Regions from separate parts of the Paraburkholderia sp. BR10872 genome, predicted to be linked through region 1. Evidence: predicted binding sites of a transcription regulator. Region 1 holds the regulator's gene; each other region holds the start of a gene.
What was found. Region 1 encodes HrcA, which represses chaperone genes, less so after heat shock. Its sites were predicted from a motif close to TTAGCACTCNNNNNNNNNGAGTGCTAA; they were not measured.

Region 1 (2,269 bases):
CAGTTGCGGCACGACCTCCTGCATCTCGGAGAACGCGATGTCGGTAATGAAGCCGAGCCGCCCGTGGTTGATGCCGATGAGCGGCGTGCGGTAGGGTGCGAGCTGGCGGCCCATGCCGAGCATCGTGCCGTCGCCGCCGAGCACGACGGCCACGTCCGCGCGCGCGCCGATTTCGGACGGCTGCAGCGCGGGATAGCCTTGCGCGCCGATTTCCTCTGCGGTTTGCGCTTCGAACACGACCTCGAAGCCGCGCTTCGAAATGGTCTGGGCGAGCGCCGTCAGCGGCTCGGCAATGCCTGGCGTATTGCTGCGCCCAACGAGCGCAACCGTCTTGAACTGGCTCTGGATCTTCTGGATCTGCATGCCGGCATTACACCATAGTCAGGTCACGAAAAGAACCTGGCGCAAGCCGGGCGCGGCCCGCCAGGCCTTGCGCGCCGCGCCCTCCCGCCCGAAGCCGGTGACACGGCGATGACAACGCGCGATGTGCCAGACGATGTGCCATGCAACATGCCCGGCGGTAACGGCCGAAACCGGGCCGCCCCGCGCTGCGGGCCTGCCAGTCTGGCCCGACCTGGCGGCGCACTCGCGGCCAACCCGCCATTAGGCTAAAATTTTGAGTCATGCTAGATCCCCGCGCACAAACCCTCCTCAAGACGCTGATCGAGCGCTACATCGCCGAAGGTCAGCCGGTCGGCTCGCGCACGCTGTCGCGCTATTCCGGCCTGGAACTGAGCCCGGCGACGATCCGCAACGTCATGTCGGACCTCGAGGAGCTGGGTCTCGTGTCCAGCCCGCATACCTCGGCCGGGCGTGTGCCCACGCCGCGCGGCTATCGCCTGTTCGTCGACACCATGCTCACCGTCGAGCCCAGTTCGGACGACGACGCGCTCACGCGGGCGGTAAAGACCACGCTGCGCCCCGGCGAGCCGCAGAAAGTGGTGGCGGCGGCGGCCAGCGTGCTCTCGAACCTCTCGCAGTTCGCGGGCGTGGTGCTGACGCCCCGGCGCAGCCACGTGTTCAAGCAGATCGAGTTCATGCGCCTGTCCGACAAGCGCATCCTGCTCATCATCGTGACGCCCGAAGGCGACGTGCAGAACCGCATCATGGCGACGCAGCGCGACTTCACGCCTTCCGAGCTCATCGAAGCCTCGAATTACATCAACGCGCACTTCGCGGGCCTGTCGTTCGACGAGGTGCGCCGCCGCCTGCGCGAGGAAATCGACGCGCTGCGCGGCGACATGACCACGCTCATGCACGCGGCCGTGACCGCGAGCACCGAAGAGCCCGAAAGCGGCGACACCTTGCTCATTTCCGGCGAGCGCAACCTGCTCGAAGTGGCCGACCTTTCCTCGGACATGGCGCGCCTGCGCAAGCTCTTCGACGTATTCGACCAGAAAACCAGCCTGCTGCAGCTGCTCGACGTCTCGAGCCACGCGCAGGGTGTGCAGATTTTCATCGGAGGCGAGTCGCAACTCGTGCCGATCGAGGAAATGAGCGTGGTGACGGCTCCCTACGAGGTGAACGGCAAGATCGTCGGCACGCTCGGCGTGATCGGACCGACGCGCATGGCGTACAACCGCGTGATTCCGATCGTCGACATCACGGCGCGCCTGCTCTCGCTCACGCTCAGCCAGAACTGAGCGCCGCATCGGGCACCGGGCATCGGACCACCCTCTTTCCGACGATCATCCCTCGAAAGGCGTGGCGCGCGCCATCGGCCGAATCGCCAACGTGCGGTGAGTCGCCGCGTCGCGGGTCCGGTTTGGCCCGCCAGGACCGCCCGCTATAATGCTTGTTTCATGCAACCGTTGCTGCGCATTCGCGCGGCGCCACTGATCGCCTATGCGTTTCGACCTGGAGCGGCCTTCGCAGTCCGCCGCGGCGCATCGCGTCGCCGTGCTGCTCATCAACCTGGGCACGCCGGACGCGCCCACGCCGCGCGCCGTGCGCCGCTATCTCGCGCAGTTTCTGTCCGATCCGCGCGTGGTCGAGATTCCGGCGCCGATCTGGCAGGTCATCCTGCGCACGCTGATCCTGCCGTTTCGCGGCCGGTCGTCGGCGAAGAAGTACGCGGCGGTCTGGACGCCCGAGGGTTCCCCGCTGCGCGTGCATACGCAGAAGCAGACCGACGGCCTGCGCCATCTGCTGCAAATCAACGACTACACGGTCCTCGTCGATTACGCGATGCGCTACGGCACGCCCGACATCCCGGCGATGCTGAACCAGCTCAAGCTCGCGGGCGCGGAACGCATCCTGCTCATGCCGA
Region 2 (2,269 bases), on a different contig from region 1:
CAGCAGGACGAACGGGCTTTCCAGCACGGCGACTTGCTTGTCCGGGTTGTTGATGAAGTACGGCGAGAGGTAGCCGCGGTCGAACTGCATACCTTCGACGACTTCCAGCTCGTCTTGCAGCGACTTGCCGTCTTCGACGGTGATGACGCCTTCCTTGCCAACCTTGTCCATCGCTTCAGCGATACGGTCGCCGATCGACGTGTCGCTGTTTGCCGAGATCGAGCCGACTTGAGCGATTTCCTTGTTGGTCGTGCAGGGCTTGCTGACCTTGCGCAGCTCTTCGATTGCTGCTGCGACGGCCTTGTCGATGCCGCGCTTCAGGTCCATCGGGTTCATGCCCGATGCGACGTACTTCATGCCTTCGCGAACGATCGACTGGGCCAGAACCGTAGCCGTCGTCGTGCCGTCACCGGCGTTGTCGCTGGTCTTGGAAGCAACTTCCTTGACCATTTGCGCGCCCATGTTCTGGAGCTTGTCCTTGAGCTCGATTTCCTTTGCGACCGAGACACCGTCCTTGGTGACCGTCGGGCCGCCGAACGAGCGCTCGAGCACCACGTTGCGGCCCTTCGGACCCAGCGTGACCTTCACTGCGTTGGCGAGAATGTTCACGCCTTCAACCATCTTGGAACGGGCGGAATCGCCGAACACGACGTCTTTAGCTGCCATCTTCTAACTCCTTGAATTCTTGAATAGTGAGCGGTGGAATGAACTTACTTGTTCACCACGGCCATGATGTCTTCTTCACGCATCACGAGCAGTTCGTTGCCATCGACCTTGACGGTCTGGCCAGCGTACTTGCCGAACAGAACGCGATCGCCGACCTTCACGTCGAGCGCGATCAGGGCGCCCTTGTCGTCGCGCTTGCCCGGGCCGATGGCCAGGACTTCGCCTTGATCCGGCTTTTCTGCCGCTGCGTCCGGGATCACGATGCCCGAAGCGGTCTTGGTTTCTTGATCCAGGCGCTTGACGATCACGCGATCATGCAAAGGACGAAGGTTCATGGATAGATCCTCTCTTGATTAGGACTTGAAGCGACTCAAGAAAACCTGGCTGCCGACTACCGCCAGCCAGAGATGTTGTTCGCACCGGAGTTGTTAGCACTCTCATGCGGTGAGTGCTAATTATATGGACGGGGAGTGACAAATTCAAGAAGGGGCGGAATGGCGAATTTCCGCTGGAATTGATTCAACCGCAGAGGCACTCTTGCTAGTTCAGGTTGGAACTATTGGATGTCAAGATTGAGTGCCATATCAAAATATTCTTCAATAAAAACAATAGGATAGGTCGCCTCGACATCAGACCCCATAAGAAACCGTATGATTCTGGAAGCCACGGCATCCAGCAAGCGGGCCCGGGCTGCCGGGTCCTCGGGGACGTCTCTCGGGGAAATCCCCGATCTTGCCATGATTCGGCGCGATTTATATGCGCAAGCGGTTTGTTGGCGCCCTACTGCTCGCAGGCAGCGCATATGTGCGGTAGGCAACACCGGCAATCAACGGATGAACGGAAAATCACTCATATGATCTTTCGAGCGGCTGCGCCCGGTCGGGCACCGCCGCTCTCCTGCGCATGCAGATCGTGAGTTCCGCGAGGCTTCGCCGATCGCTTCAACGACGATCCTGAACATGCCGAAATGGCGTCGCCATGACGGTGGAACGACAGCATGTCAGTTCAGATGACTCGCAACCAGAGTTTCCCCGCACCATGCAAGTTCTGTGGCGGGACGCTCTATCAGCACGTCGATTCCTGCCCTTATTGCGGCACGGATCGCCCGCTCGACGCGGCTGCGCACGCGCGCCCGAAAGCCACCTTAAGAGTCATCGGTTCCGCGGCAGCGCCTATGCCTGCCGTTGCAAAGGCGTCGCTCGCCGGCGCGGCCGCATCCCATCGCCCGGCGGTGCACGCAGACTATTTGCACCACTATCAACTCGAGGAACACCGGCCGTTCTGGCGCACCGGTAAAGGGCGCTTCGTGAAGGGCGTTTTGCTCGCCTGGTTCATTGTCGCAATCGCATACGCTGCGTTTCTGCTATACGGCGAAAGGCGCGGCCAGGAAAGAGAAGTACGCGTCACGCGCGCGAGCCTCGCGGAGAAAAGCTTGCCAAGCGCGAATGCCACACTTCCACGTGGCGCGAACAATCAGGCAGCGCGCGAGATACAGCGCGACAGCGCACCTGCGGAGCAACGCCGCGAGGATGCGCTGCAAAGCGCGGACCGATGTGCCTCGCAACGTGCCTGGGATTGCGTGCGAGAACAGGCATCGTTGGCG
Region 3 (2,269 bases), on a different contig from region 1:
GCGATCGATCGCCTCGGCAATGCGCTGGCCAATCGACTCCTCGCCGTTGGCCGAAATCGTCGCGACCTGCGCAATCTCCTTGCTCGTCGTGGTGGGCTTGCTGATCTTCCTGAGTTCTTCAACGGCGGCCACCACCGCCTTGTCGATGCCGCGCTTCAGGTCGAGCGGGTTGAGCCCCGCCGCCACGTACTTCTGCCCTTCGCGCACGATCGCCTGCGCAAGCACGGTGGCGGTCGTGGTGCCGTCGCCCGCTGCGTCGCTCGTTTTCGAGGCGACTTCCTTGACGACCTGCGCGCCGATGTTCTGGAGCTTGTCGGCCAGTTCGATTTCCCTGGCGACCGAAACGCCGTCCTTGGTCACGACGGGCGCACCGAAGCTGCGTTCGAGCACGACGTTGCGGCCCTTCGGGCCGAGCGTGACCTTGACGGCGTCGGCGAGCAGGTTCACGCCTTCGATGAGTTTGGTGCGGGCGATGTCGCCGAATACGATGTCTTTGGCTGCCATGATGACGTGCTCTCTCAGGTTCTCGCTTATTGATTGACGACTGCGACGATGTCTTCTTCGCGCAGCACGAGGAGTTCGTTGCCGTCGACCTTCACGGTCTGGCCCGCGTATTTGCCGAACAGCACGCGGTCTCCCGCGTTCAGGTCCGGCGCAATGCGGCGGCCGTCGTTGTCGCGGCGGCCCGGTCCCACGGCCAGCACTTCGCCCTGGTCGGGCTTTTCGGCGGCGCTATCGGGAATGACGATGCCCGAAGCGGTGCGGGTTTCCTGGTCGAGTCGTTTGACGATCACGCGATCGTGCAGTGGGCGCAGGCTCATGGGTGGCTTCCTTGCGGTTATCTCTCGGTTATTCGCGGTGAAAATGGCACTCGCCTCGTGCGAGTGCTGATGGAAAACCGAGTATAGAAAGCCGGCGCGCGCCGCTCCAATAACGGATTGGCAGATCGATATCTCACGAACGGGCTTATCGATATCGCGCGGAAGTGGAAAACGGAAAGGAGAGAGGAAAAGAGGAAGCGGAGCGGCGTCAGGCAACGCCGCTCCGGAGTCGTGTTACTGCCGCGGCGCCAGACCGCGAACGACCGACACGAGCGCATCGACCTCTTCGCACGTGTTGTAGAACGCGAGCGAGGGCCGCACGGTGGCTTCCAGACCGAAACGGCGCAGAATGGGCTGGGCGCAATGATGCCCCGCGCGCACTGCAATGCCTTCGCGGCTCAGCGCCTGCCCCACCTCTTCGGTGCTGTAGCCCTTCAGCACGAACGACAGCACGCTGGCCTTGTCGCGAGCCGTGCCCACGAGGCGCACGCCCGGCACCGGCGCGAGCACGCTCGTTGCGTAGGCAAGCAGATCGTGCTCGTAACGCGCGATGTTTTCGATGCCGACGCGGCTCACATAGTCCAGCGCGGCGCCCAGCCCCACCGCATCGGCGATATTGCCGGTGCCCGCTTCGAAGCGCGACGGCGGCGGCTGGAACACCGTCCGCTCGAACGTCACGTCCTGAATCATGTTGCCGCCGCCCTGCCATGGCGGCATGTTTTCCAGCACCTCGCGCTTGCCGTACACCACGCCGATGCCGGTCGGCCCATAGATCTTGTGGCCCGAGAACACGAAGAAGTCCGCATCGAGCGCCTGCACGTCCACCCGCATGTGCGAAATCGACTGCGCGCCGTCGACCAGCGCCTTCGCGCCCGCACGATGCGCAAGCTCCACGATCTCGTCCACCGGCACGACCGTGCCCAGCGCGTTCGACACCTGCGTGACCGAGACGATCTTCGTGCGGTCGTTGAGCAGTTTGCGGTACTCGTCCAGCAGCACCTGGCCCGAATCGTCGACCGGAATGACGCGCAGCCTGGCGCCCTTGAGCGCGGCGAGCTGCTGCCACGGGACGATGTTCGCGTGGTGCTCGAGATGCGAGACGATGATCTCGTCGCCCTCGCCCACGTTCTGCACGCCCCAGGTCTTCGCGATCAGGTTGATCGCCTCGGTCGTGCCGCGCACGAACACGATCTCTTCGGGCGACGATGCATTGATGAAGCGCTGCACCGTCTTGCGCGCATGCTCGTACGCGTCGGTCGCTCTCGCCGCGAGCGTGTGCGCCGCGCGGTGAATGTTCGAGTTCTCGTGCGCGTAGAAGTACGCGAGGCGATCGATCACGGCCTGCGGCTTGTGCGTCGTCGCGGCGTTGTCGAACCACACCAACGGCTTACCGTTCACGCGCTCCTGGAGGATCGGGAAGTCGCGGCGCACCGCATTGACATCGAAAG

Region 2: the regulator HrcA is predicted to act here: its motif matches at 1,095-1,121, upstream of groES (co-chaperone GroES).
Region 3: the regulator HrcA is predicted to act here: its motif matches at 865-891, upstream of AB4Y43_RS33940 (co-chaperone GroES).

What each region holds. Positions count from the first base shown of each region.
Region 1 is NZ_JBFRCN010000005.1:134,661-136,929, forward strand. It holds gene AB4Y43_RS06295 (NAD kinase) at 1-363, opposite strand, end outside; gene hrcA (heat-inducible transcriptional repressor HrcA) at 624-1,643, shown strand; gene hemH (ferrochelatase) at 1,846-2,269, shown strand, end outside.
Region 2 is NZ_JBFRCN010000007.1:148,897-151,165, forward strand. It holds gene groL (chaperonin GroEL) at 1-666, opposite strand, end outside; gene groES (co-chaperone GroES) at 711-1,001, opposite strand.
Region 3 is NZ_JBFRCN010000062.1:447-2,715, forward strand. It holds partial or broken gene groEL (chaperonin GroEL) at 1-504, opposite strand, end outside; gene AB4Y43_RS33940 (co-chaperone GroES) at 531-821, opposite strand; gene AB4Y43_RS33945 (family 2A encapsulin nanocompartment cargo protein cysteine desulfurase) at 1,056-2,269, opposite strand, start outside.